Regions from separate parts of the Shewanella avicenniae genome, predicted to be linked through region 1. Evidence: predicted binding sites of a transcription regulator. Region 1 holds the regulator's gene; the other holds the start of a gene.
The links. The regulator sigma-54, encoded in region 1, starts transcription at its own class of promoters, with help from an activator protein. The targets are predictions, from matches to a motif close to GTTGGCACGNNNNTNGNNT.
Positions count from the first base shown of each region.

Region 2: a site for sigma-54 is predicted at 13,075-13,093, ahead of JYB87_RS12300 (DUF3192 domain-containing protein). Genes of this name have one in related genera too.

Region 1 is NZ_CP071503.1:528,792-543,966, reverse strand. Features, by position in the region: gene murA (UDP-N-acetylglucosamine 1-carboxyvinyltransferase) at 1-208, opposite strand, end outside; gene JYB87_RS02370 (BolA family protein) at 221-475, opposite strand; gene JYB87_RS02365 (STAS domain-containing protein) at 500-772, opposite strand; gene JYB87_RS02360 (MlaC/ttg2D family ABC transporter substrate-binding protein) at 772-1,431, opposite strand; gene mlaD (outer membrane lipid asymmetry maintenance protein MlaD) at 1,441-1,908, opposite strand; gene mlaE (lipid asymmetry maintenance ABC transporter permease subunit MlaE) at 1,960-2,742, opposite strand; gene mlaF (phospholipid ABC transporter ATP-binding protein MlaF) at 2,729-3,541, opposite strand; gene JYB87_RS02340 (KpsF/GutQ family sugar-phosphate isomerase) at 4,218-5,195, shown strand; gene kdsC (3-deoxy-manno-octulosonate-8-phosphatase KdsC) at 5,192-5,746, shown strand; gene lptC (LPS export ABC transporter periplasmic protein LptC) at 5,743-6,303, shown strand; gene lptA (lipopolysaccharide transport periplasmic protein LptA) at 6,290-6,820, shown strand; gene lptB (LPS export ABC transporter ATP-binding protein) at 6,817-7,545, shown strand; gene JYB87_RS02315 (RNA polymerase factor sigma-54) at 7,634-9,112, shown strand; gene hpf (ribosome hibernation promoting factor) at 9,139-9,426, shown strand; gene ptsN (PTS IIA-like nitrogen regulatory protein PtsN) at 9,429-9,872, shown strand; gene rapZ (RNase adapter RapZ) at 9,869-10,723, shown strand; gene JYB87_RS02295 (HPr family phosphocarrier protein) at 10,710-10,985, shown strand; gene JYB87_RS02290 (OmpA family protein) at 11,063-11,728, opposite strand; gene JYB87_RS02285 (transposase) at 12,233-12,424, shown strand; gene mnmD (tRNA (5-methylaminomethyl-2-thiouridine)(34)-methyltransferase MnmD) at 12,976-13,698, opposite strand; gene JYB87_RS18775 (hypothetical protein) at 14,034-14,159, opposite strand; gene JYB87_RS02275 (1-acylglycerol-3-phosphate O-acyltransferase) at 14,316-15,032, shown strand; gene rraB (ribonuclease E inhibitor RraB) at 15,084-15,175, shown strand, end outside.
Region 2 is NZ_CP071503.1:2,779,127-2,794,301, reverse strand. Features, by position in the region: gene JYB87_RS12370 (AlkA N-terminal domain-containing protein) at 1-515, shown strand, start outside; gene JYB87_RS12365 (methylated-DNA--[protein]-cysteine S-methyltransferase) at 520-1,050, shown strand; gene JYB87_RS12360 (hypothetical protein) at 1,130-1,552, shown strand; gene JYB87_RS12355 (chemotaxis protein CheV) at 1,650-2,537, shown strand; gene sstT (serine/threonine transporter SstT) at 2,658-3,881, shown strand; gene JYB87_RS12345 (GGDEF domain-containing protein) at 3,968-4,855, opposite strand; gene JYB87_RS12340 (monovalent cation:proton antiporter-2 (CPA2) family protein) at 5,028-6,962, shown strand; gene JYB87_RS12335 (patatin-like phospholipase family protein) at 6,957-8,078, opposite strand; gene JYB87_RS12330 (DUF4382 domain-containing protein) at 8,286-9,290, opposite strand; gene JYB87_RS12325 (4'-phosphopantetheinyl transferase family protein) at 9,503-10,234, shown strand; gene queF (NADPH-dependent 7-cyano-7-deazaguanine reductase QueF) at 10,284-11,147, opposite strand; gene syd (SecY-interacting protein) at 11,206-11,847, shown strand; gene JYB87_RS12310 (Zn-ribbon-containing protein) at 11,853-12,626, opposite strand; gene JYB87_RS12305 (hypothetical protein) at 12,627-12,986, opposite strand; gene JYB87_RS12300 (DUF3192 domain-containing protein) at 13,140-13,505, shown strand; gene JYB87_RS12295 (DUF2789 domain-containing protein) at 13,507-13,737, opposite strand.

The sequences.
Region 1 (15,175 bases):
CTTGACCATCGGCGCTAACGTTGGCACCGAGGCAAGCAATGAGCTTGCACGAGGTAGACACATCACGCAGGTTTGGCACGTTAGAAAGAATGAATGGCTCATCGGTCAACACCCCTGCCATCAAAATAGGTAAAGCCGCGTTTTTTGCGCCAGAAATTACGACGCTACCGGCGAGCGCACCGCTCGCCTGGATTTTTAACTTATCCACAAAGGTTCCCTTCTAGGGCATGTTGAAGATTTTTTCCCGTTGCCACTGTTCGGGAGTGAAGGTTTTGATACTCAGGGCGTGCAATTCACCACTGGTAATGCGGTCCATCAATGGCGCGTAGATCGCTTGTTGTTGCTTAATTTTGCTCATGCCGTCAAAGCATTCACCTACCGCTACAATCTTGTAATGGGTACCTTCCGCAGTCACATAGACTTCGGTTAGGTTCAGCGCGGGCTGAAGCAGTTGTTCAATCTCTTTGGTATCCATCGGTATTAACCTTGTCTGCTGACGTTATTCTGTAAAAAAGGTCTCTAAATCATACAAAGAAACCAGTTTTTTTACCTGTTCTGAGGGCGCTTTCAACACCAGCATTCCATTCGACTGGCTCAGCAACTCCATCAAAAACGCCATCCCGGCGCTATCGACATATTCCAGCTCACTCAGATCAAGCTGTTGAATATTGTCCGCCACTAAGCTGTGACGCTCAGGCCACAGCTGTTTGACATCCTGCTGGCTTAAGCGTCCACGTAAACGACAAGTATTACCCTGTGGTTCAAATTGCATTACAGCGCGTCCTTACCCTTTGGACCGTTCATATCAACTGACGCATTCGCTTTATCTTTCAGCATGCTAATCACATCATCGATACCTTTAGAACGGATCAGACTGCTAATTTCAGTTTGTTTTGAATTCAGCAAGCTGATGCCTTCTGCAACGAGGTCAAACGCTTTCCAAGTGTCATCCTTCAAACGACGCACTTTAAAGTGCAGTTTGATTGGCGGACGGCCATTTTCCACAATTTGCACCGGTACTTCCACTATCTTCTCATTGGCAAAATCACTGGTTGGGCCGAACTCCACTTTTTGATCAGAATATTCGGTAAACGCTTGGGCGTAGGTTGACACCAAGTAGCCTTCAAATGCCTGACTAAAGTCATCACGTTGCTGCTCGGTAGTTTGGCGCAAGTTCGTGCCTAACACCTTATACGCGGCATAGCGGCCATCGATATAGGGCAATAACTCTTCGCGGACGATAACTTTTAAGTGATTAGGATCTTGCTTGATCAGCGGCTTGTCGTGTTCAAAACGAGCAAAGGTTTGATCAGCAACCTCTTTGATCATTTGATAAGGATCTTTGTAGTCTTTCACTTCTGCAGCGGCCACTACCTGCGGTAACAGTGACGCGGCTACCGTTAACATTACTGCGTAAATAAATTTTTTCATCTGCTACTCCTACTTATCCTTGCTGCTGTAGAGGAACTGTCCAATAAGATCCTCAAGCACCATGGCTGAATGTGTATCATCGATGCGGTCACCGTCTTTTAAAATCTCGACGCCGTCATCCATAAATCCTGGGGTTAACCCAATGTACTGCTCACCCAGTAAGCCGGATGTCAGTACCGCAACTGAGCTGGTTTCAGGAAATTTGTTGTACAGTTTATCCATGGTCAGCGTGACCACAGGCTCCAGTTTTTCAGGATCTAAACTGATGGCGCTCACACGGCCAACGACAACGCCCCCTACTTTCACCGGCGAGCGCACTTTAAGCCCACCCACATTGGTGAACTCCGCTTTCAGGGTGTAGGTATCACTGCTGCTACTCACTTCAACATTGGCGACCTTGTACACCAAAGCTAAAAAGGCCAACAAGCCCGCCAGCAAAAACATGCCCACCAGCAACTCAATCTTTTTCGTCACCATAATCCGTTACCAATTACTCATCATTTAGCAAATATGAACGCACCGTTTGGGTTAACCAAACATCAGGGCGGTCAACAGAAAATCCAAGGCCAATACGGCCAAACTTGATTGCACCACTGTTTGGGTGGTGGCGCGGCTGATCCCTTCAGGATTAGGGGTAGAGTGATAACCGCGATACAGCGAAATCCAAGTAACTACCCAAGCAAACACCACACTCTTAATCAAACAGTTAACAATATCTTGGCGCCATTCAACCGCGGCCTGCAAAATTGACCAGAACGCACCGTCATCAATGCCTTTCCAAGAGACACCGACCAGATAGCCACCATAAACACCCACGGCAACAAACATCAATGACAGCAGCGGCATACTGATTAAGCCCGCCCAAAAACGCGGAGCAATCACTTGGCGTAACGGGTCAACGGCCATCATCTCTAAACTCGATAGCTGTTCGGTACTTTTCATCAACCCCAGTTCGGCAGTTAGCGCAGACCCCGCGCGACCAGCAAACAGCAAGGCGGTCACGACCGGGCCTAACTCGCGCAATAAACTCAGCGCCACTAGGGGGCCAAGACTTTGCTCTGTGCCAAAGTCCACCAAAATGGTATAGCCCTGAAGTGCCAATACCATCCCGATAAACAGGCCTGACACCACTACAATAATCATCGATTGCACACCGACAACATAAATCTGCTTAATCAGCAGCGGTGTGCCTTTCTTGATACGCGGCACTTGCACCAACGCACCCCATAACATTAGACCTGCTTTACCTAAGCCTCTGACGATATTAATCGCGCGAGCACCCAGCGCTGATATCGACTCAATTATTTCCACCCAACAACTCCTCTTTGTAAGCCTGTGCAGGGAAATGGAATGGCACCGGGCCATCAGGCTCGCCATCAATAAACTGGCGCAATTGTGGATTATCAGACTGATGCAACTGCGCTGGCGTACCGTGGGCGATAATGCGTTTTTCAGCAATCACATACACATAGTCAGCGATACTCAGCACTTCCGTTACGTCGTGTGACACCACGACAGATGTCAGTGATAACGCATCAGACAAGTCTTTAATCAGCTTCACCAACACGCCCATTGAAATTGGGTCTTGGCCAGCAAACGGCTCATCGTACAGCACCATTTCGGGCTCAAGCGCAATTGCGCGCGCTAACGCAGCACGGCGCTGCATCCCGCCGGATAGCTCACTTGGCATCAACTGTGCGGCACCGCGCAGACCGACCGCCTGCAACTTCATCAACACAATCCGACGAATAATCGCTTCTGGCAGTTCAGAATGTTCGCGCAATGCAAATGCCACGTTGTCGAATACATTCATGTCGGTAAATAGCGCGCCACTTTGGAACAGCATGCTCATACGCTTACGCGCTTCAAACAAGCCGTTGCGACTTAACTTATGAATATTTTGCCCATCGAACAGCACTTCACCTTTGTCTGGCGTTAACTGTCCTGCGATCAGCTTTAATAGGGTCGTTTTACCGATGCCGCTAGGGCCCATGATTGCCGTCACTTTGCCACGAGGGATTTTGAGACTGATATCGTCATAAATCACTCGCGAACCTCGACTGAAACGGAGGTTGTTGACTTCGACCAATGTGGTCTGTTCTTGGCTCATGTCTGAATCCGTTTGAAAAATCCTGAACAGGAATAGGAAATAGCGTCACTCTTCTGCGGTCGCGCGAGATGAATGAATCCATTCCGTTTCATCCCAACTTTGCTGCATGCTAGCAACTGCACTCTGAACTTGGCCTGAATGGTGGAATCACCATTCAGGCATTCGTCTGTGGGCAAAAGATTGTACGCAATTTAGTTAACCCAAACAACTGATGTCCCAAAGCCGAGCACTGCTCTTTTCATTTATCGCAAATGCGGCGACAATGCAGGGAAACAAGCAAAAGTCGATTGATATTCAGCACCATCATCTGAGTTTTGTGCAGCATAATCCTTGCGCCACAACAATTTCTAACAGAAAAAATCGACTATAATCATGCAATTATTTATTTAATTGTCAGTAGTAACGACGCAGGCCGAAAATCAATTGGCCATGGAACTGTCGCAAGAGAGTGAAGGCACGCGCCAGAGCAATGGTGGGTTCATTGTTTCACTCAAGATGGATTAACTGTAATGATGCACCTCATTGTTGCATCCATAAAATCAATTAGCGGCAGTGGCCGAATGGCAAGATGAGAACAGCGCTCTGCCGCTGAAGATGTTCCATCGCCTCCTCCGCCCACCGCATGAAATAAATTGCAGTCGCAAAAATACGATAGCTGCATTGGACGAATAAGACTATGACAGATGCAAGTCAACTGCGTCATTGGGGGCGCAAAGTTATCGATATTGAAAAGCAGGCGCTCGATAACCTGTATCAGTTTGTTGATTCAGAAGAATTTGCCCGCGCATGTCAGATGATCCTGCAATGTTCAGGTAAAGTGATCGTCATGGGCATGGGAAAATCTGGCCACATTGGCAATAAGATTTCAGCCACATTATCCAGCACCGGAACGCCAGCGTTTTTCGTGCATCCGGGCGAAGCCAGCCATGGTGACCTCGGCGTATTGAGCGATAACGATATCGTATTGACCATCTCTAATTCGGGCGAGTCACACGAAATTCTGACCTTGATGCCGGTGATAAAACGCCAAGGGATCCCAGTAATTGCCATGACGGGCAATCCAGAATCCACGATGGCGAAACATTCGCAACTGCATTTGTGCATCAAGGTGCCCGAGGAAGCCTGCCCACTCGGGCTGGCACCCACATCAAGTACCACCGCCACCTTAGTGATGGGCGATGCCATTGCAATCGCGCTGTTGCAAGCCAAAGGCTTCACCAAAGATGATTTTGCTATGTCACATCCCGGTGGTGCGCTTGGTCGTAAATTACTGCTGAAGGTGAGCGATATCATGCATAAAGGCGAAGATACGCCGATTGTGCGTGACGACATCACCATCACCGAAGCGCTCTATGAAATTTCCCGCAAAGGCTTAGGGATGACTGCCATTGTCAATCAAGACAATGAATTGGTGGGTATCTTTACCGATGGTGACTTACGCCGGGTGATTGATGCAGAAGTCAATCTCCGTCAAACCCTGATTGCTGAAGTGATGACCCGTAACTGCACCTCGGTGACCGACAGCATTTTGGCTGCTGAAGCGCTTAAAGTGATGGATGATCGCAACATCAACGGCCTGATTGTTATCGACCAACAACGCCACCCAATTGGGGCGCTCAATATGCTCGACTTAGTCAATGCGGGGGTTATGTGACACAACATACGACTTTTTACGGCCCGGTTACTGACAAGGTGTGGCAAAAGGCGCAGCAGATCCGCCTGCTGATTTGTGATGTTGATGGAGTGTTTTCTGATGGCCGCATCTATATGGGCAATCAGGGTGAGGAGCTAAAAGCGTTCCATACTCGCGACGGCTTTGGTATTAAAGCGTTGCTGTCATGCAATATTCAGGTGGCGGTGATCACCGGTAGAAAATCACAAATCGTTGAACGGCGCATGACATCCCTCGGTATTCAGCACATTTATCAAGGGATCGACAATAAACTGACCGCTTACCATGAATTGCTTGACGTTTATCAACTCAACCCAGAGCAGGTTGCTTACATCGGTGACGATATGGTTGACCTGCCAGTGATGCAACAAGTAGGCTTGGGCGTTTGCGTGGCGGATGGCCATCCACAGGTCAAACAACTGGCAGATTTTGTCACCAGTATTGGCGGTGGCTTTGGTGCCGTGCGAGAACTTGCAGATCTGTTGCTGCTCAGCCAAAATCTGCTCGATAGCGCCCACGGAATGAGTGTATGAACCGAGTAACTTTGGCCATCATTGCCTTCTTTGCCGCCGCCATCGTGTTGTATTGGCAGGTACAGAGCAAGCGAAATGAACAGCAACCCACGACGGTAAGCACCGTGGAGCGGCCTGACTATGTGGCTGATAATCTAAAAAGCGTCAGTTTCGATGAAAACGGTAAGGTGTCTACCCGAGTGTCTGCGACCCATATGGCGCACTTTGCCGATACCGACACCACGCTATTCGAAAAGCCGATTTACCATATCTATCCAGATAACGGTGATGCGCAGTGGAAAATGTCTGCCGACCAAGGGCAGCTCAATCGCACACAACATAAGGTTGTGCTACAAAATAATGTTATGATTGATGCCATTACGCCAAAAGATCCCATTCGATCATTAACGACAGAGTATTTAGAATTAGACGTGTCGACGATGATCATGACCTCGCCGGAGCAGGTCTTTATGTCAGGGAGTGGCTTTAACGCATCAGGTGTCGGACTTTATGCCGATTTAAATGCCCAGCAATTGAAACTGTTGAGCGACATTAAAGGTACTTATGAGAGCAAATAATATTCTTCTGGCCATCGTACTTAGCGCCTCGAGTCTGATGGCAACTGCCGCGGACATCAACTTACAACAAGAGGTAAAGATTAAGTCCGCCACTCAATTTGCTGATCTCAAAAATAAACGTGTCGTCTATGGCGGCCCAGTGTTGGTGACTCAAGGCTTGTTAACACTTAAAGCCGACGAATTGAGTGCCACCTCGCCAGAAAAAGATCAAGACCGTGTGCTGATTGCCACCGGCAAACCAGCTACTTTCACCCAAAAGCAAGAAGATGGCACGCTGACCACCGCTCGCGCCAATGAAATTCAGTTCAACATCAACCAACGCGTGTTGACCCTGATCGGTATGGCCAAGGTAGAGCAAGGCAGCAGCATGTCCTCAGCGGATAAGATCATTTACGATCTGAACAAGCAGCAGCTGCAAGCGATTGGTAGTGACCAAGAGCAAGTCACCACAGTTATCCGTCCAGATAATCTCCCTAAAGAGCCAACGCCGCCGAAAACCGAGCAGGAGCAGCCATGACCAGCGTTTTAAAAGCGACCAATCTGGCCAAGAGCTATAAAAAACGTTCGGTAGTAAAAGATGTTAGCTTACAGGTAAACACCGGACAGATCGTTGGTTTGCTCGGTCCTAACGGTGCGGGCAAAACCACCACCTTCTACATGGTGGTCGGCTTAGTACAGAGTGACCATGGCCGTATTTTTATTGATCAAGATGATCTGACCTTAGATCCAATGCACCTGCGGGCGCGTAAAGGGATTGGTTATCTGCCGCAAGAGGCGAGTATTTTTCGCAAACTCTCAGTGCGCGATAACATTATGGCCGTTCTTGAAGTCCGCAAAGGATTAAGCAACGAAGAACGCGAAGCCATTCTTGAACAGCTGCTCGAAGAGTTTCATATCACCCACATCCGTGACAGCTTGGGGATGGCGTTATCGGGTGGAGAACGGCGCCGCGTTGAGATAGCACGCGCGTTAGCGGCTGATCCAAAATTCATTTTATTGGACGAACCTTTTGCGGGCGTAGATCCAATTTCTGTTATCGATATCAAGAAAATCATCGAACAACTCAAGTCTCGAGGACTGGGTGTCTTGATTACCGATCATAACGTGCGCGAAACTCTGGATGTGTGCGAACACGCCTACATCGTCAGCCATGGGCAGCTGATTGCAGAAGGCACACCCGCCGAGATCCTCGACAACCAACAGGTGCGAGCAGTGTACTTAGGGGAACAATTCAGGCTATAGTACGGTGGTGGGGACAAATAAATTTCATAAAACTACCAACTCTTTGTGGTTGTTTTAATACATAATTTTTGGGGATTAGCAGTCAACAATGAAAGCGTCACTTCAGCTTAAGCTGGGTCAACAATTAACTATGACACCGCAACTGCAGCAGGCAATTCGTCTACTGCAATTGTCGTCGCTTGAGCTGCAGCAGGAAATTCAACAAGCACTCGATTCCAACCCGATGTTGGAGATTAATGACGATGTTGATGTTGATAACAATGACGCGGGGCTTGAAGCGGATAACCGCGAACGTGACAGTGAACAAGAGCTGTCAGAGTCGATAGAAGACAGTTCGTCCGTTGAAACCAGTGATGCGCTTAATAGCCAAGAGCTCCCTGAAGAACTGCCAATGGACACCACTTGGGACGAGGTTTTCACCGCTGCGCCCAACACGTCATCTGGCGTCGTCCGTGACGATGACATGCCGTTTCAAGGTGAAACTAGCGAAGGCTTGCATGAGCATTTGGAATGGCAAAAAAACCTCACACCATTTTCAGAAACCGATGAAGCAATTGCTACCGCGATTATTGAAGCCATTGACGAGCGTGGCTATTTAACCCAATCAGCTGAAGAAATTATTGAAGCGCTGGGCTTAGATGATATCGAAGTGGATGAAGTTGAAGCCGTGCTGAAGCGCATTCAACACTTTGATCCCGTGGGAGTTGCCGCGCGCGATTTACGCGAATGTTTGCTGATCCAATTATCACAATTCAGTGACGACGTACCGCATTTGGCCAATGCCAAAATGCTCATCGATGAGTACCTCGATCTGATCGCCGCCAAAGATTACCGCACCTTGATGCGCAAAACGCGCCTTAAGGAAGAAGAGTTACGTGACGCAATCGTTCTCATCCAAACGTTAAATCCTCGCCCAGGATTAACCATCCAAGAGTCTGAAGATGAATATGTCATTCCAGACGTGACGGTATGGAAGAAAAACGGGCGCTGGGTGGTTGAACTCAACCCAGATTGCATGCCAAAAATCAGCATCAATCAGCAGTATGCCACGATGGCACGTAGCGTGCGCAGCCAGTCAGATAGCCAATTTATTCGTGGTCATCTGCAAGAAGCTAAATGGTTTATCAAGAGTTTGGAAAGCCGTAACGACACCCTGCTTAAAGTCGCTAATTGCATCGTTCAATTTCAGCAAGGCTTCTTCGAATATGGTGAAGAAGCGATGAAACCTATGGTGCTCAACGATATTGCCGAAGCGGTAGAAATGCATGAATCGACCATTTCGCGGGTCACCACCCAGAAATACATGCACACCCCTCGCGGCATTTTTGAACTAAAATATTTCTTCTCTAGCCATGTAGGTACTGACGATGGCGGCGAGTGTTCTTCAACAGCCATTCGTGCTTTCATCAAAAAGCTGGTTGCCGCGGAGAACCCTAAAAAGCCGTTAAGCGACAGTAAAATGGCGCAATTGCTTGCCGAACAAGGCATTAATGTCGCGAGACGAACAATCGCTAAGTATCGGGAAGCAATGCTAATTCCGCCGTCAAATCAGCGGAAGAGCCTTTAAAAGCCCGACAATCGGAGGAGTCAACGATGCAAATTAATCTTGCAGGAAAACAACTTGAGATCACCGATTCTTTACGTAGCTACGTTGAGAGCAAATTTGCAAAGCTTGAACGCCATTTCGAACAGATCAATAATGTCCACATTGTCCTCGCTGTTGAAAAAGCACTACAGATAGCAGAAGCCAAGCTGCACCTTTCCGGCGGCGAAGTATTTGCAACCTCTCAACACGACGACATGTACGCCGCCATTGACATCCTCATTGATAAATTGGATCGTCAGGTCATTAAACACAAAGAAAAGCTGACAAAACACTAACGATGGAACTTAGGACCATCCTGCGGCCGGAGTGTACCACCTGTGCGACTCCGGGCAGTAAGAAAAAGGTACTGGAGCTCATCAGCGATCTCGCAGCAGCCCAGTATCCCGACCTATCCTCTCAAGCCATTTTTGAAAGTCTTTTGGCTCGCGAGCGTATGGGCAGTACAGGAATCGGTAACGGTATTGCGATCCCGCATGGTCGTTTGCCGGATATTGACACGCCCGTTGCGGTATTAATCAAGTGTGAAGAGGCCATTCCTTTTGACGCGATTGATAATCAACCGGTGGATATTTTGTTCGCACTTATTGTGCCAGCAGATCAATGTCAGCAACACCTGAGCACGCTCTCCGCCATGGCGGAAAAGCTAAGCGATAAACAAGTGCTCAAGCAGCTTCGTAAGGCTGAGAACGAGCAAGAACTTTATCAGGTAATCACCGCATGAAGTTGGCCATAGTCTCCGGTCGTTCAGGTTCAGGAAAATCTGTAGCCCTGCGCGTATTAGAGGATATGGGCTATTACTGTGTTGACAACTTGCCATTACAGATGATTGGCGATCTGCTAGTAAATCTGCGAGGCAGCAATGAGTTCGTCGCTATCAGTGTTGACGTGCGCAACTTACCCAACCAAGATAAGTTACTTGAAAGTCAGCTTGCGAAACTCCCCGAAGGCACAGAGGTCATCAGTTTTTTCCTCAATGCATCCGACAAAGTATTAATCAAGCGCTATAGTGAAACCCGCCGTTTACATCCGCTCTCCAAGCGTCATAAATCGTTAAAAGAGGCGATTGAAGAGGAAGGTGAACTGCTAGAGCCTATCTCGCAGTTGATGGATCATTATCTTGATACCTCAACTTCCAACATCTATGAATTAAGCGACACTGTGCGTGAAATTCTGCTGGGCACCTCTACCAAAGAACTGGTAATTAACTTTGAGTCGTTTGGGTTTAAACATGGGGTGCCAACCGAAGCTGATTTTGTGTTTGATGTCAGGTTCCTACCGAACCCGCACTGGGAAGTCAGTCTTAGGCCATACACTGGCTTAGATGAACCGGTGCAGGAGTTTTTGTCACGCCAACCGCTAGTCAATAAGCTCATCTGGCAGATTGAAAACCTGTTTGAGACTTGGTTGCCGCATCTTGAACGCAATAACCGCAGTTATCTCACCATCGCTATTGGTTGTACTGGTGGGCAACATCGTTCAGTGTATGTAGCAGATCAACTTGCTAAACGCTTTAGCAGTAGCAAACATCGCGTGCAAGCGAAGCATCGGGAGTTACAAAGTGGCAAAAGTTGAACGCGAGATCGAAATCATCAACAAGCTCGGGCTTCATGCGCGCGCAGCAACTAAGCTTGCAGTACTCGCCAACGCATTTGACGCCAATGTCACGATCATTCAGGGCAGTAAAAAGGCGTCAGCTGGCAGCGTATTGGGGCTATTGATGTTAGAAACAGGTATGGGTAAAACCATCACTCTCAGCGCTGAAGGCCCAGAAGCGGAACAAGCATTAGACGCAATCTGTCAGCTGATCAACGCTAGGTTTGATGAAGCGAGTTAAACAGAAGCTACCAGTCTCTGCTATCTAAAGATTACCAATAAAAAAGCGCTCAACGAGCGCTTTTTTTATCGCATCACTTACTGCGGCAATGGTGTAAGGATAATCTCTACCCGGCGGTTTTGTGCCCGTCCCTGCGCAGTATCATTTGAGGCGATAGGTTGACTCTCACCCGCGCCTTGGGTCACAACACGTTGTCCTGCAACACCTTTGGTAATCAAATAGCTACCTACTGTTGATGCTCTTACCTGCGACAGACGCAGGTTGTAAGAATCGCTGCCTGAGCTATCAGTATGGCCAATCACGTTGAGTTGGGTTTTGCTGTATTCGTTAACCACCAGCACTACGCCATCCAACACCGATTGTGCGCGCTCACTCAGGGTCGAGCTGTCAACCCCGAAAGTTAACTCGTTAGGCATGTTCAGCACGATAGTGTCGCCGGTACGGGTGACACTCACACCGGTAGCATCCAGTTGCTGACGCAATTTAGCTTCTTGAACATCCATGTAATAGCCAATACCACCACCCACGGCAGCACCCGACGCAGCACCAATCAACGCACCTTTACCGCGATCATGCTTACTGGAAGTTGCCACACCAACGACGGCACCAGCAACTGCGCCAATAATCGCACCTGTAGATGCTTTAGCGGTTTGTTCCTCTTTGGTATAGGGATTTACCGTGGTGCAACCAGCGGCCAATGCGGTCACCACAAAAGTGGCTAATAGTTTTTTGGAAATGTGCATCACATCGCCTCCTTGTGAATTTGATATTCGTACTGAATTGGCTCTAAGTATATCTTGAGCAGCTTAAGTCACAACCGTTCAATAACCATAGCGTTCCGTTTTTAACGCCAATTCAGTGGCTATTCAGCTAATTTTCCCTTTTAATTCTCACTGAATTCTTTCTCTCTGTGCTTGCACAGCAAAAGCGCCTTAATTGCACCAAATTAGTGCAGCATGCACATCCTTGGATCTTTAGCTTTTTCTCGCAATCACAATCCAATTTTATTAGGTATTGTTTTTATTGAAAAATTTTAACTATGAAAAATTGGCACAGTTCTTACATATAACTAAAGTAGTAGGCCACTACGACAAGGAGTAAAGAATGAAACAGATTTTCGGATTCTTGAATAGCTGTCGGCAATGTTGGGAACAACTGCAACATTTGGGCATTAGCCAGTGGGATGTAGAGTAAAGATTAACGATTGCTGATTTAACTTTCAGGGTCAATAACAAAGGGAGAACAACATGATTGATGTAAACATCAAAACCAGAGCATTGAACGATCTCTCCCACGGTAAGCTGCATTTTGACGTTGCCCGTCAGTATGGTGTACCGACAAAAACATTATTCGCTTGGTCTGTAGAAGCTGAAGCAGACATCAAGCAAAAAGGCTTTGCAGCATTGGTGTCATCGTTTCGACGTTTGATGTCAGTGTAAACGATTTAGGCAGGATTGGACCGAACCTTGTGTTATCGCCCCCAACGATAGAAAAAAGTGTGCTCCCCAAATTCGCGCTTTTCTAGGTTTAATTCTGTCATTTTTATTCAAGGTCGTCGGCGGAATGTTAGCGACCAAGGTAAACAAGCTTGAGAACGTTTACCGCAATAGTTTCGACTTGGGTGGGCTGAACACCTTGTTATCGCCCCCAACGATAGAAAATGTGCCCAATAATAAAATAATGCGCTAATTCTAAGTTCACTTAAGTCGTTTTTTATTCAGGAAGAAATTCAGCTAGAGGATACTAGCGAGATCATAAGGACGAAGGGAAGGAAAAGCAGCAGATCACATGCTAGGCAAAGATTAACAATAATAGTGATCTGCTGAAGTTTCGACAGAGGTGGGCAAAGTCATTTAAATCGCCCCCACGATAAAAATGAGCCCGACAACAATAATAAATCGATACATTTGTTTGTCCATCTCTGTCATTTTATTCTGGCGTAATTACGCAGATTATGTGAACTTCTTCAAACCGACATAGACAAAATGTCTCACTTCAATTGGCGAGATTCCCTACTGATTTTCCAAGCTCGAGTCATCTCACGCTTTCCTAGTGCACCTGGATGTGGCTTGACCATAAACCCAGCCGCTTTCAAATTACGTTTGAATTGCCCGTTAGCACAATACGACACCAACATGCCATTAGGTTTAAGTAACTCAAAACACTTTTGCATATTGTCTGGACACCACACATCCGGCTGCTTATTGGGTGCAAACGCATCAAAGTAGATGAGGTCAAATGTGTGAGCCGCTGCGTTAAACTGCTCTAAGGTGGTCATGGTCTTTTCAATGGTGAACTGCGGCGATAATACTTCAGGATGATGCCATTCAGCATGGTGAATCGCGGCAAACAGCTCACCAAAGCGCTCCGGCAGCAGTGCGGTGTAATTCAGTTGCTGGATGATAAAGTCAGCAATTGGATAAGGCTCCAATGATTGGTAATAGACTTGCGGTAGCGAATTGGCCGGTTGGTTTTGCGCCAACTCAGTAACCCGTCCCAAGGTCATTAACGCGTTTAAGCCGGTGCCAAAACCTATTTCAAGAATATTGAGCTGCCCAGTCACTTGAGCGAATTCCACATCAAACCCAGAGTCAATAAATACGTGTTGCGCTTCGGCCATCGCGCCTCGACTGGAATGATATGTTTCGTTTAATTCGGCATTAAAAAGTGTATGGGAGCCATCTTCCGTTACTTGCAACGAAACCCTGTCCATGATGTACAACTGTCCATTTTACGAAGAATTTGATCCGGTAGTACCGCCATCCGCGGCCTAACCTGTTAGCAGGCTAACTATTTTGCGCCTAGCAACAGATCTCAGCAAGAGTGAGTTGGTCATTATGGCGATTAGAAAGAGGGAATGATGAACAAGGAGGGCTGACCACTAACGCTGAAGTCCTTGTGGCATCCGTCAGTGCGACTCCCCAACGATGAAACATCAACAAATGAAAAGAGATATAAACCGCCGCGCATAACGGTTTATGCGCAAACCGATCGGGATGCGTCAGTTACGAGCAGTCGGGTCAACAGCTAACCTACTCTCGCACAAATCTAGTTAATGACTCGCTCTTGGCTAGATAATGAATGTTCCACATAATAAATACCGCCAAATACGCCACCGAAAAGCACAATTGCCAAGATAATCAATCCGATATTTTTGCGTAAAAAAGCCAGCATACATTGTTCCCTACATTAATAATTCAGCCATAGGCTAGAGCTATACTCTTAACTGTCTCTTAACCAAACGCTAAATCAGCTTAAGTACGCTGTTTGCAGATTGAGCGCAATGGTATGTGCCGTTATACTGGCGCCCCTAGAAAAAAGGAGCGAGTTATGCTGTTGCTATTAAGGTGCCTACTATTAGCACTGATGCTACTGCTACTATTCATCTGCGGAACGATTTATTGCCTGCTGCGACCACTGCACCGCAATAACGTTTATGTACTGTCTCGCCCTTTTAGCTGGTGTGCAAAATTGATGGGCATTGCGCTAGAAATCCGCCATGCCGAACGCGCTCAATCCCAGCCTTGTATTTTTGTGGCAAACCATCAGAACAATTACGATCTGTTCACCCATTCAAATGTCATTGTGCCCGGTACAGTCACTTTGGGTAAACGCAGCATTTTATGGATCCCACTGTTTGGCTTGATCTACTGGCTCTCGGGCAACATCATGATCAATCGTAAAAATAGAGCAACAGCAGTGGAAACCTTAACCAAAACTGCACAACGTATTCGCGATGATAAATTATCAGTTTGGATATTCCCCGAAGGCACACGTAGCCGTGGCCGAGGAATTTTGCCGTTCAAATCGGGAGCATTTCATACGGCCATTACCGCAGGTGTGCCGGTGGTGCCCGTGGTTGCTAGTTGTCAGGGTGATATTAAGCTCAATCGTTGGCACAACGGTAAAGTTGTTATTGAAGTGCTGCCACCGATACAAACCAGCGCACTAAGTGCATCGGATGCTAAAAATTTGGCATTAACTACACATCAGCAAATGTCAGCTAAATTTACAGAATTGAATCAACAGCTCGCTGCGTCGAAGTAACAGCGACTGATCAACTATTTGCAGTAACGAACTGCCACATTGGAGATGCTTATGGCCATTGAGCAACTGCTGAAACAGCAGATGGAAGAGAACCGCGATATCGTAGAATCGCTGCTGCAGGACGGTTCAGATCCTGATGCGGA
Region 2 (15,175 bases), 2.0 Mb from region 1:
GTATCGCCGGGGTGGCTTCAATGTTTGAAGCGGGGGTTCGTGCCATTCTCGGGCAGCAAGTCAGTGTGACACAGGCCATTCGTTTGTTGAATCAATGGGTCATCAGCACAGGTGAAAAATATCAGATTGGCGCGCAGCAGCGGTTATTTTTCCCTGAACCGGCAATGGCATATGCGGCCGATATTGCGTTGCCAATGCCGCAATCACGGCGAAATACCCTTCACGCTTTGTGTCAGTGGTGTCATGAGCACGATGATCATCAAAGCCCAGAGCAATGGCTTGCGATCAAAGGCATTGGCCCATGGACGGTCGCCTATGCAAAAATGCGTGGCCAAAGTTGGCCCGATGTGTTGCTAACGTCTGATTTGGTGATAAAAAAGCAGCTCCAATTGTTACGTGATTCATCTGCTTTAGCAGATCGTGAATTTGAACATTGGTTAGTTGAACAAGCCTCCCCGTGGGGAAGCTACTTAACTTTTATGTTGTGGCGTAATGCTACGCAATCGAGAGATTAATCCTGTGAACAAGTCCTTGTTAAAGCTTGGTGCTAACCCTGCGGCGATCGCCTGTTTATCGATGCCAACTCCAGTGGGCGAAATCTGGATGACAGCCAGTGAGTTAGGGCTTTGTTCGCTCAGGCCTCTAGCCCCTGAATCGCTTACTCAAACTCATGCTAATGTCTCTTTAGCGACTCAATGGTTGGAGATGGCCGCAGCAGAAGTTGATGCCTACTTTAGCGGCAACTGCCAACGCTTTACTGTGCCGTTAGCGCCTCAGGGCACAGCGTTTCAACAAGCGGTTTGGCAGCAACTGCTTAATGTTCCTTTTGGTCATACAAGCACTTATGGTGAGCTTGCGGCGAACATGGGCAAACCGAGTGCGGCAAGAGCGGTGGGGGCTGCGAATGGTGCCAATAAAATCGCCATTATTATTCCGTGCCATCGTGTTATTGGTAAGCAAGGAAGCTTAACGGGCTATGCTTGGGGGATTGCTATGAAGCAGCAGTTGTTGCAGCTAGAAGGAATTTATGCGTCAAATTTATGCAGATAATCAATGTTTATAATTAAGAATTAGGTTATCTTCGCCACCGTTTAGCCGTAAACGGACGTAAAAGATGGAATTCATCAAGTTGGAAAGTGGCTTAGCCCTTTCAGCAAACGCGCAGTCGCGTAATATTTCAGAAATAGTCTCCCAACAAACATTTCATCACTGCATTTGGCTGACGGATAACGTCGAGAGTTTAACGTCAGAGTTATCTTCACAACTTCAAGTGGTTGTATTCCCTAAAATTGATTCTCCTGACGACAGTGTATTAGCTGCAGTAGTTGAAGCCATTCAATCGATAAAAATTGATGAAGCCTTAGTTGAACAAACAGCGGTGTTTGCCTGTTCATACAACTTGTTAGGTGTTTGGTTTGCTTATTATTTGATGGAAAACGGGGCGGCACCTGTTCATGCCGTCGCACGTGTTCGCGCCATGTTTGAACAGTGTTTTGTTGAAGATGGCTGGGATCAATTTGTGTTTGACGTGTTATATCGGTTACAAGCATAAAACTTGTGGATGAGATCATGCTACTTTGGGCTGAACTCTCAGCTTATTATGCTATGCTAAAGCCAAGCTGTTCTCGGGATGAAATCATTGGATCTTTATGAAAAATAAGGCGAATCAATCACAAGGGTTACTCCTGTTTCATCTGTCTGCACGGCAGATGTTTGCCATGGGCACATTAAAGATCCGTGAGCTCATTCCATACAAGCCGCTTAATCATTTGCCTAACTCTCATCCTGCGATAAAAGGCACTGCATCATTCCGTGGCCACACCATTCCTGTAATTGATATGGCCGCAGCGGTTGGTTATCGACCATTAGCGGAAGAAGAGTTGCGTCAAACCTATATCATAGTGACCGACTGCCAACGTATGATGATCGGTTTTTTGGTACGCGGTATTGATAAGATTATTGAGTGCAATTGGCGAGACATTGAGTCTCCACCGAATAATTTGGGCCATAGTGCGTTATTGACTGGCGTTACGCGTTATGACAATCAATTGATCCAGTTGCTTGATATCGAATTGCTTCTGGCGAAAATATTCCCGCAAACCAGCACGAAAGCCGCGACGGTGACCGACGTGCAGCGTGAACAACTCAAGACGATGCGGATTCTTCTAGTGGATGACTCGAGTGTCGCGCGTAAGCAACTGAGTGATGCGTTAGACTCGCTCAATGTGCCGTACGATGTAACATCCAACGGTAAAAAGGCATTGGATATTATGGAGCAGGGTGCTCTCGATGGCCGTCCGGTTACGCTGTTAGTGAGTGACATTGAGATGCCTGGGCTTGATGGCTACGAACTGGCATTTGAAGTACGAGATAATCCAGCGTTAGCCAAAGCCTACATTATTTTGCACACATCGCTTTCAAGTGAAATCAGCGTAAGTCAGGCTCACCAAGTTGGCGCCAATGAAGCACTTACAAAATTTGATGCCCATGAGTTAGTCCAAGCGATGCTGCGTGGAGCGAATCAGGTCAACGGTTAAAAACAGTTATCTTGCTGTGATCTCATTTCCTCTTTGATGACGCTGGACAACAGCGTCTATCTTCGATAAAAACGTTATTCTCTGGCGCCCGCCATTAAGATAATAACATTAGGCAACTTCATGAACTTATTCTCAACCTTGTTGGCTCGGATTGCCAACACGAGTCTAGTACTGCAGATTTTTATCGGGATTGTTGCGGGGGTTATCCTTGCCCTCGTTGCTCCTGATTGGGCGATGAATATCGCGTTTCTAGGATCCCTGTTTGTTGGCGCATTAAAAGCCATCGCACCAATATTAGTGTTTCTGCTGGTCGCGGCTTCTATTGCAAATCAAAAGAAAAATACCCAAACCAATTTACGCCCAATCGTGGTTTTGTACTTGATTGGTACTTTCTGCGCGGCGATTGCTGCGGTATCGGCGAGTTTTCTGTTTCCTTCAACGCTGTTATTGCAAACGGGCGAACAATCGATGTCTCCACCTCAAGGGATAGGCGAGGTGCTGCATACTTTGCTGTTCAAGATGGTGGATAATCCCGTTAATGCGTTAACCACAGGTAATTACATTGGCATTTTGGTGTGGGCCGTAGGGCTTGGAGTGACGCTGAAACATGCCAGCGATGCGACCAAAAACGTATTTGCAGACATCAGTCATGGGGTCGCTGTGATGGTACGTTTCGTCATCCACCTCGCACCGATTGGGGTCTTTGGTTTGGTTGCAGTATCTATTGCAGAAACGGGGTTCGCCGTGATGCAAAGTTATGTGCATCTTTTATTGGTGCTGATCGGCACTATGTTGTTTATGGCGTTAATTGTGAACCCGCTTATCGTGTTTATCAAAATTCGTCGTAACCCATATCCATTGGTGCTGAAATGTTTGCGTGAAAGTGGTGTCACCGCGTTTTTCACCCGCTCTAGTGCGGCCAACATCCCAGTGAACATGGCGTTGTGTGAACGTTTGAAATTACATGAAGACACTTATTCAGTCTCTATTCCTCTGGGCGCGACCATCAATATGGGCGGGGCGGCAATTACCATCACGGTATTAACGCTCGCCGCGGTCAACACCTTAGGGTATAGCGTTGATATGCCAACGGCGTTGTTACTCAGCATTGTGGCGGCCATTTCCGCGTGCGGTGCATCTGGGGTTGCTGGTGGCTCGTTATTGCTGATTCCGCTGGCGTGTAGCTTATTTGGGATCAGTAATGACGTGGCAATGCAAGTTGTGGCCGTGGGCATGATTATTGGCGTGTTGCAAGATTCAACCGAAACTGCGTTGAATTCATCTACTGACGTAGTGTTTACTGCGGCGGCCTGTATTGCAGAAGAAAACAAACAAGCGCAGTAACTCCCTGTCTGAATCGAGTCACTGAGATAGTGAAAAGGCCAATGCGATTGCTTTGGCCTTTGTAGTTTGTGCTGTAACGCTATGCGCTAAGCGGCAACGCAATAGCGGTTGCGGCCATCATGTTTGGCACGATAAAGCGCTTGATCTGCGGCTTCAAAAAATTGCTCAGCGGATGGCGCTGAACGTTTGTCAAACACACTAATTCCGATGCTGCAGGATATCAGGTTTTGCTGCAAAAATGGGTTGTCAGCGGTTTGCTGCAACACCCGTTCGGCAATCAATTGCGCTGATTCCAGTTTACCTTCAGCGATAATCACAAACTCATCGCCGCCTAATCTAAACGCCTGATCCGATGAACGTATGGCATGTCGTACGATCTCTGCAAACAGCACTAACGCCTTATCACCTTCGCGGTGACCTTTACTGTCGTTGAGCCGCTTAAAGTTATCGAGATCAAAGATCAATAAGCTGACTTGGTTATTGGTTGAACGCTGTGCCCGCGCCGTTGCATTTTTAAATGCTTGGTTGAACATAAAGCGGTTACCAATCCCTGTTAGCGAATCTAGCATCGCCTGCTCAGCCAATTTTTGATGGCGATAGGCGTTGGCCAATGGCTGGCATAATAAAGGCTCAATCGTGTCGAGTTGCGCTAACTCACTAATGCTCAGCGGCATAGATAAAAAGTAATCTAACTGAACTGCACTATTATTAATTAACACTGTTCGGCTAAGTTTGACGCCTTTACTACGTCCCCATTTCAGTGGTGTAGTGAAATCGCGCAGCGTAAGGCCTAAAAGCGGCAATGCCGACTGCAGCTGTTTGCCATAGCTGGCAAATACTGTCCGCGGGTCAAGACTTGCGTGTAGTCGTTGCAACGTAACTAACATATCAAGTTGCTGCTTGTTATGGCTGATTGGCGTCTCTGGCCAGTAAAAGGTGTCAGCGTATCCTTCGGCTGTGTGTAAAAAATCCATCAAGAATACTCCGTAGTAACCTGCTTGATGGTTTCAAAGCAATATGTGTGCCGAATTGCTAAGTCATAGATTTGCCTTCAAAGAATGCTCGCTTATGCTTGAACGGGCAGTCAAAGAAGTGTGTCGCTGACGGCTTTTTGACAGGGCTATTTTCTTCTAAGGAGTTGGGTGAATGGCGCACCAGATGTTGACGCAATTGCTGATGATGTTGCTGATTGCCATGTTGACCATGGTGCTACTACGGCGGCTTAAAGTGCCTCCTTTGCTGGCCTACCTACTCACTGGGGTGATCAGTGGCCCCGCAGGATTTAACTGGATCTCTCAAAATACCATTCATTCGGCCGCTGAACTTGGCGTGGTGTTATTGATGTTCACCCTAGGGCTAGAGTTTTCCATTCCGAAATTGTGGTCGATGCGGCGAACTGTTTTTGGCTTAGGCTGTATTCAGATGCTACTCACCACCTTACTGGTTACTGCGCTGACCTTAGTGATGATTAATGATTTACATCAGGCATTGGTCATTGGCTTTGCCGTAGCGCTGTCATCAACCGCGATTGTGCTTAAGTTACTCAGTGATAGCGGCCAGTTGGCGCATCGTCATGGTGAATTAGCGGTGAGCGTGTTGTTGTTTCAAGATCTCGCGGTTGTACCTTTGTTGATCATGATTCCGTTGTTGGCGGAAGCCAAACCCGGCGAGTTTATGCCGCTGCTTACCGTGGCCTTAATCAAAGGATTAGCAGCGTTTGTTGTACTGATGTCGGTCGGTAAGTGGTTACTTCCCAAATTGTTTGATGAAGTTGCGCGTTCGCGGATTAATGAGCTGTTTGTGTTGTCGGCATTGGTGGTGGCATTGACTGCTGGTATCGCCACTTATTGGCTGGGGCTCTCAATGGCATTGGGCGCATTTTTAGCGGGCATGATGCTAGGTGAAAGCCAATATCGGAGGCAACTTGAAGCGGATATTCGACCGTTTAAAGATTTGTTGATGGGGCTATTTTTTATTTCCATTGGCATGTTAATGGATATCGGTCATCTAATAGAACTCTGGTGGCAACTGATATTACTGACCATAGGGTTAGTGTTGCTCAAAGCTCTGGTGATCATCGGTTTGATGCGATTAGCCGGCGAAAATCTTAAAACCTGCTTTGCCACGGCAGCATCGTTAGCGCAGATGGGCGAGTTTTCTTTTGTAATCTTAGCGCTGGCGGTTAACCAACAGTTGTTACTCAGTGAGGTTGCTAATCTGTTGGTGATGTCTGGTGTGTTATCCATGGCGATAACGCCGTTGTTAATGCGTATTGCGACGCGTAAGCACTCACGGTTTTCATCCGGCAAAATCGCCTCAACGCCAGATGGCTTTGCTGCTGGTGACACCCAGGTACTTATTTTAGGCTTCGGCCGTGTCGGTCAAGTGATTGCTCGCTTTTTAAAACAGCAACAGATCAGCTACCGTGCACTGGATTATGATCCTATGCAGGTCTATCAAGGCCGGGCTGCGGGTGAACCACTGTTTTTTGGGGATTCGTTTAAGCGCTCGATTTTAAAGCAGGCGGCGATTAGCCACGCGCAAACCATCATTATTACCTTCGGGCAACATCCTCATATCGATAATTTGGTGGCGCTTTGTCGCCAGTTGGCACCGAACAGCAAAATCTTGGTGAAAACTCGCGATGACAAACCCATGAATCAATTAAAGCAAGCCGGCGCGGATTTGGTTATTCCGGAGGTGTTAGAAGGGAGTTTGATGTTGGTTTCGCAAGTATTGCATCATTCAGGGGTGCCATTAAGCCAAATTTTGCGTTTGCTAGAAAATGAGCGCCGCCATCAATATCCCTATTTACATGGCTACTTTTCAGCCCGAGCAAGTGATCTGACCTATGAACAGTTATTTGCGTTACCGTTGGCGGCAGGTGCTTATGTGGTCGGCAAAACCGTAATCGATATTCCGTGGGATACCCTTGATATTAAGTTAACCAATGTGCGTCGCGCGGGTGTTGAGCAAGAAGTCGATGAGCAATGGCAATTTGCTACCGGTGATATCCTATTGCTGCAAGGTGTACCGAAAAAGTTAGAGCGAGCAGAGCAGTGGTTGCTCACCGGTTTATGAGTTTATTGATGGATTTGGTACCTCAAAAAACTGTTGTAACTGCGACATTTGCTGTTGTGCATCTCGAAATCCGAGATCAATGAGTGCACTGGTAAATTTCTTCTCAAATAACAGATACGACACAATACTTGAGTCTGACTGACTGTTAATACCAATCAGGCCAAGTAAGCGTCTGATCGCAAATGGAAGCTCCATATAGTAGCGTTTGGCTAAGTCGCTCAGATCTTCACTCGGTTTAATCACTAAGGTCTCAATAGGCCTAAGCTCAGCAATATTGCGTTGTTTTTCAGGGATCAAGGCTAAGGTACCGTTGATGCGACGAAGCCGTTCTAAATCGCTATTGAGGGTATCCGAAAATATGGTATCCAGCAGGTGACCCGCAATCGTTGCTGTTTTGGGATGATATTCCAGTTCCTTTGGAAGGTGCTTATGCGGACTTTCTAAGTTGATCACCAGGATTTTGTTGGCACCAAGATGAATTGGGCAGGATAACGGCGCTAACTGATGCACCGAACCATCACCGTAGTACCATTTGCCGAGTTTTATCGATGGAAACACCATCGGAATTGCTGCACTGGCCATGAGGTGTTCGGTATTTAAACGCGATCTCACCCCACTGCGACGCGCACGTTGCCAGTTACTGATGTCTTCTCTCGCTTGAAAAAAGCTCACGGAGTGTGAAGTGTTATAGCACGAGGTATCAATACTCAAGGCTTTAAGGTAACCATTTTGAATATTGCGATCGATGCGCTCAAAGTTAATCAGTTGATTGAGTAAATGCCGTAATGGGTCATTATCAAGTAAGCTCCCCGCATCGGTACTGCCCAGATCTGTTTGCATGCCTTTGAGCAGAATTTTGCCCAAATGACGCAATACCAGCGGAATCGATGAGTGGTAGATGCGTCCGGTGTCTAGATGCTGCCATACCCACTCCAGCTTTTTTACGCCAAGATGAAAGCAAGAGGCATGTGTCGCCATTGCCGTGCCGTTAATCGCCCCAGCAGAAGTCCCACAAATGATACTAAATGGAATGGCATGGTTGCGCGGATAGTGCTGAACTAGTGCTTTAAGCACGCCTACTTGATAGGCTGCCCGAGCTCCACCACCCCCTAACATCAGCGCTGTGCTATTCAACGAAGGTAACCTCTAATTTCTTATTGTTCTGATCTTAGTTTAGTAAATTATCAGAATATCAGCGCTACGGTATAGACCAAGGTATCAACTTGAAACCGTTAAAAATCTTTGTGCGTGTATATAGAAAAAGAGAACAACCCACGTAATAACGCATGGTTGTTCCCTTTTAACGGGAGCGCTACTCGTCCATTAAGGGACTACGGTAGCTTCCGGTAGCGTAAACGTTACCGTTTGGTTTTGGCCCGCTATCAATTCAATTTGTTGAACTTGATCAGATGGATTTGGGATAGTTAAATCATCAAATTGTTCTGGATCGTCATTTCCGGCGGTGCAACTATAAGCCAGCGTATAACTGCCTGTGGGAAGATAGCCAAACTCAAAAGCACCAATACCGCTAGTAGTGTCATAGTGAATCGGTGCGGATGCGTAAGGCGCTGTAGCTGTAGTTGTTGCCATGTCTGGGTCGTATAGGTCTCCAAGGTCAGTTAACCCTGTGCCTTGGTAGAGATAAACAAAATCGCCGAGGTGCGCTTGTTGTTCTTCCGTAAACTCCGCGCCGTTGCATCCTAGTTCATAGGAGAGTTCAACAGGTACAGTGCCTTGAACCGTTGCCACAGCAGCGTTATTAAGAATTTTTACCCCATGAGGTTTGAGGTTGTAGCGCTGCCCGTTCTGGTTCTCAACAAGTGACTGACGCAGATCAAATTCAATGGTAAATGCCTGAACACTGTCAGCGCCTACCGTAAACCCGCCGAGTTGCAGCTTATTACTCGGTTGTTTCAGTGGAATTTGTCCATTCTGGTCGACAACAAAGCTCAAGTCTGACCCTGTACTTTCGTCAAGAATATGCAAAATAAGGTTATCGTAAGTCCCTGTCGGAATGAGTTGGTCTGATACAATCAGAGTGCTATCACTGCCTTGATATTGCAGCAGGTCAACTTGTCGGAAAGTGCTACCGTTCTCGCCGCTAACGTCTAGTACAATGTTGTCTTGGCCTGCACGAACCAGTTCAATTTGATCAAATGCAATAACCACTTGGTCGGCACTATCGACAGGCGCATCAGAAACAGCAAAAGACACCTTTGCCATTTGTGGTTGTTTGATATCGTTGTCATCGCTACCGCCACAAGCTGTGAGAACTAAAGCGGAAGCCGCTGTAAGCAGTAAGTTACGCGTGGATGGTTTGAGTTTCATTGGATCCTCCAGTTGGCTCAATTTATCCGGGGCAGTGTCGCATTCGACACCTTAACGTTTCCTGTATTAGTTTACATTTGTATATTTCGTGTAACTGAAAAAGCGCTTAATAAGCCATTTAATCGCTATGATATTTTCTAATATCCCCATAGCAAAAATGTCTAAGCACTGAACAAAAAACTAAAATGGCGCAATGTAAAATAGGTAACACTTTGAGTTATAAAGTTTATTTGCGAAAATTTGAAACGTTGTCGAATCAGCAACAAGCCATGATGCGCCAGCAGCTTCCGCCAGCAGAGTTAAACCGCATTAATCAGTTTTCTCAGCCAGCCAGACAGGCCGTGGCGCTGCAAAGTCGCTATTGGTTGCGACACTATTTGTCGCAATGGGCGGAATTGCCCCTGTCAGATTGGCAATTTGAACTTGGACAACAAGGTAAGCCGCAGCTTGTGGCGACCCAGCAACAACAGTATGCATTGCACTTTAATATGAGCCATAGTCGCGACTATCTCGCAATTGCCATCAGTTCGCGAACCTCGGTTGGGGTAGATGTGGAGCAGCCAAAATCCCGACGCAATGTTGCTGAAATTGCTCAACATTACTTCTCAACTGAAGAGCAACAGTTTCTTGCTAGTCTGCAAAGCGAACAGCAGCCCGCTATGTTTTACCGCATGTGGGTATTAAAAGAAGCTGTATTGAAAGGACTGGGGGTTGGCATTAGCGGCTCGCTGGGACGTTACGACTTTGCTTCATTACTTGCGCAGGCCCCAGCGCTGACTCAGCAGCAATTGTTGTCGATAGGTGAGCTAAACGATGATACTGGTCGACATTGGCATTGCTCGTTGGTGGATGCGTATCCTGAATTTATGTTGGCCGTTAGCGTACAAAAACAACATGAGCCACCAAATTGGCAGCTCATTGATGATACTCAAGCGTTAGCTTAACTTTTTACCGTTAACCCATGCCTGATGAAGGCTGCGTTATCGGTTATGGTTATTGCCGAGCGAGGCGGTGTTTTTCTTTCAGCTGTTCAAAGTCGCTTCTAAACGGGTTGATATCGAGGCCACCACGTCGAGTATAACGGGCATAAACGGTTAATTTGCTGCAATGACAGTGTTGTTTCAAATCGCTAAATATTCGTTCAACACATTGCTCGTGAAACTCGTTATGCTGCCGAAATGAAATCAAGTAGCGCAACAAGCTTTCACGATTAATCTTTGGCCCTTGATAACGGATCATCACACTCCCCCAATCAGGTTGAGAAGTGATTAAACAGTTAGATTTTAACAGATTAGAGCTGAGTGTTTCTGCCACCATCTGCTTTTCATCGGTGCTGTCAATTAACCAATCCGATGAGAAGCTGTAATCCGTTATCTCAATGTCGAGGTCATCAATACAGTGGCCAGCTAATTCGCTTACACGCTGAGTGCTGAACTGTTTGGGTTCAATGAGCGTGATTTCAACCTTGCCCGCTGCACATTCACTGAGGTCTTTCGTTAACACTGCTTTTAGCGCATCCACAGACTCAAATTTTGTTTGGTTGAGACTATTGAGATACAGCTTGAAAGATTTGGACTCAATAAGATTCAGGCTATGGGCGTCAACTTCCACTTCCGCAAGCGCCACCATAGGTTTGCCCTTGCTGTTCAGCCAAGACAATTCATATGCCGTCCACAAATCAACACCATGAAATGGCAGTGGCTCAGCCAATGCAATCGCATCCCGATTGAGTGAACGCGGCACGGGTTGCAATAATTCTGGCGCGTAATGCTGTTGATAAGAAACTGATTTTCCTAGCGTCAACTCCGCCAATTCCGGTGCTTGCTGGTACGGATCTGAATGAGGATTTTGTGACATTCCAAATGATTCCATGCAAAATATGCGCTGATTATATCGTAATTTGAGGAAAGATCAGGTGTCTTGCCAAACTGCGCTGCGTGAGTGGTTAAAAGAATATTCGCAAAGTTATCAGTCGGAATTGAATGAGTTACCTCGCCACTACAGCGCCGGTGAACAGTCTCGTGCTCAACTTGTTGAAGACGAAGCTGAACCAGTACAATGGCGTTTTAGTGACCGCGATGAGTTGGGGCGCTTTGCTAACATAGAGCAAGCATTGTCGCTGTCATTACACTCAGATATTGAGCAGTTCTATGGCAGCGTATGGGCGGGGCCATTGCACTTTGATTCACGCTGGGGCGTTGGTGAGTTAATCCAAGTGTGGAATGAAGATGACTTTTTGCGGTTACAGCAAAATATCATCGGTCATCTGATGATGAAGCGTAAGCTCAAACAGCGGCCAACTTGGTTTATCGGGTTATTGGCCGCTGGCGAAGATATGATCTGCGTTGATAATCAAGATGGTTCGGTTTGGCGGGAGAAACCCGGCGATGAACCCAGCGAAAAACTGGCGGATTCTATCGCCGATTTGTTGCAATCAGTTACACCAAGAGTGACGTCCGCCGTTGAATATGATTGGCCTGATGAACAGCTTACTGATCATCCTGGCATTATTACTAGTTTAAAGCGGATGTGGCGCAATCTTTTCCCGCAAAAATAAACCGTCTATTGGAAGTCCCATGACAGGTTAGATACGATGCGGCAGTCATCGCATTTGAACGTAAATAAATCCAACAGTGGCTCGGGTTGGCGCCAATGAGGATTGCCACAGCGAGGGCAACAACGTGCCAATTCTTGCTGTTTGTTGTGTCCGCCGATGCGATATAAATAGTAATACGTTGGGATTTTGGTGAGATATTCTATCCGCCCACGAAGATCCCAACCGCGTCGAAACAGATCACTTTCATGATTCGCCAGTTCGTTGACGGCTGCGAATTCCGCCGCCGATGCGGATGCCATCTGGATTTCATCACAGGCCTGCCATTCCGTTTGCCAACGGATCATCTGTTTATGATCCCCATTAAACGTGGCGGGAATACGATAAAGCGGAATGGGTTGTAAGGTATCGCCACTTCGCAGCGGCGAGCACATATGCACGTAGCTGGTATAAAGTAGCTGCCAGCTAGGTTTTTCTGTCGCACTCGTTTCCGAGTTGATATCGATACCGATGAGCTTTTCTCGAGGATGAAGTAACTTAGCATCCTTGAGTTCATCCAGTGCCTGCTTGGCCCATGGACTGTTAAACCGATTGGCAAGGCTGTTTTCTTCTGGCAGTAATAAGCGGACTTTGAATACGCCATCCTTAAGCGCTACTGCAAATTCTCGCCCTAATACTTGGCCATTTTGGCGCCACGCATCAAGTAAGTAGTTAATCGCTCGCTCGGCTTCACTAATGGTCGTGTCTGCAAAACACTCAAAACTTATTTCACAAACATACATCTAGTTTGACTCACTTTCAGCGCGTGTAAGCAAAGCTTCTAAGGTTGCAACTCTCGCTTCCAATTGTTGTTGGGATTGCATGAGTTGCTGCAGTTGTTGCTTGAGTTCATCAATGTCATCTGTCATCGCTGCCGCGCTAGAGCCATCAATTGGCTGAGAAAGCGCAGGGCTCTTTGGTGTCGCTGATAGCGCTTCGATTTCTTCTGCGGACAAGCTTTTAAAGCGGGTTAACCCCTCAATTAACACGGGAATCGGCACTTTTGCCCCGAGCTTAGCTTTGACGGTGGCAGTGGTCGGTGTAATTCCTGATTGGTGGAGTTTAGCGGCAATAGTAAGAACTTGATCAACCACAGATGACATTTAGCGAATTACCTCAATTATTGATGATATAGACTAATGTAAAACCCAATTGTAATTCGTATCCTGTTGATAACAATTGAATTTAAATTTTGGCAACTATTTTGCTTTGAGACTCTCGTCATCATACAGATATATTTCAAAAAAGGAGTCTACATGAATAAAATTTTGTTGCCTTTACTGGGGCTTGCAAGCTTAAGTTTAACTGCTTGTGTTGTGAAAGTGGGCGGCGATAGCGATCGCTGGGATGACAGTGAATCATGGAAGCAAGTTCAGCGACATAATCAGCAGATATTATCGCAGCTCGATCTGGGAATGTCGGTATCGCAAGTTGAAGTCTTGATGGGGACGCCAGATTTTAATGAGGCGTTTGCCTCAAGTGGTGAGAAAGTCCAGGTACTTTTTTATCGCACGCAGCATGCGCACAGTGACGGTAAGACCACGAAAGATGAATGTACCCCGCTAATTTTCAGATCCGACAAATTAGCGGGTTGGGGAGACAAAGCGTACCAACAGCTATAGCTTATTGATGCAATGCGGTATCAAGATGCCCAATTGTCTCGGCCCATTGGGCATCTTGGGTTATGGCTTCTTCAATAAAGGTGCGTTGTGCGGCATTCCAGAAGGGGGCTTCTGCAATTCTCTGATGCGCAGGCAGTGAATGTGTATTGATGAACTGCTCAATTGCTGCAGCGTCGTTTTCCAGTCCAAGCTGCGCAAATAGTGACGTGAAATCCGGATTTACTGTGTCCATTGGTTCCTCCTTTAGTGGCACCGTATTGCTCTACTAACTTTAGCGCAATTCGCTGACGCAGAGATTAACAGCACAATAAATAGTCATTAGCGCTCATCGTTATGGTGCAAACTATATATAGCTTTCCGGTTTTACCTACATCTTTGTGAGATATATCTTACACCGATGTGAGACATTCCCCCTTTAACTGTACGGCTTGGTCTTATTATCAAAAGTTAACTAATTGAAAATAAGAACATTATGAGCGTAGTTTCAAGTAAGCCTTAGGATCACGATTAAATTATTTTTGTGAGCCATCCTACAAGGATTACCTCTTTAGAGTAATATTAAATCCATAGAGAGATTGGACGCAGGGACTCGTCAGGAAGACGATTCATCAGGATGATGAGCTGGTACGGATACAATCCAAGGATGATACAAGGATAAAATGCTGCCAGGAAGACAGTATTGTGAGGAATGTTCCCTAGGATTGGGACGTCAGGACGAGCAAAGGGATTCAAGGATTTCACGGAAGAAGATGTTGGACACGCTTCGGGATGAGGCAAGACTGGTAAAGGGATAGCCAGTGATGAGGGAAATGTACTTAGTACAGGGAAACTCAGGGAATGAAAGGGAGCAGGAAGCAACACATTCGCATGGATGGTGCAGGGAAGCACAGTTATAGCTGGATGGCTTAACGCAAAAACAGAAGGGCGCGACCATTAGTCGCGCCCTTTCTCTTTTTAAATTGAACGGTAAAATTCGATGTGTTTGATCCAATGCTATTATCTTTTTGAGTACCCACTCACTCAATAACGTTAGCTGAATAGCGATATTGGATATTGTTAGCGCGGCAGCAGCGCCGTTACCGAATAATTTCTCAGAGATGGTTCCGAAGACTTTAGAGTTTGCGTTGCTGTTCGTTGGCGCAATTGAAGCTCATTCGCTCCGTTGTTCAACAAATAAACAATTCAGTTGTCGTTATGGTGCAAACTATATAGCTTTCCGGTTTTACCTACATCCTTGTGAGATATATCTTACAAGGATGTGAGATATTCCTCCTTTAACTGTACGGCTTGGTCTTATTATCAAAAGTTAACTAATTGAAAATAAGAAAATTATGAGCGTAGTTTCAAGTAAGCCTTAGGATCACGATTAAATTATTTTTGTGAGCCATCCTACAAGGATTACCCCTTTAGAGTAATATTAAACCCATAGAGAGATTGGATACAGGGACTCGTCAGGAAGACGATTCATCAGGATGATGAGCTGGTACGGATACAATCCAAGGATGATACAAGGATAAAATGCTGCCAGGAAGACAGTATTGTGAGGAATGTTCCCTAGGATTGGGACGTCAGGACGAGCAAAGGGATTCAAGGATTTCACGGAAGAAGATGTTGGACACGCTTCGGGATGAGGCAAGACTGGTAAAGGGATAGCCAGTGATGAGGGAAAT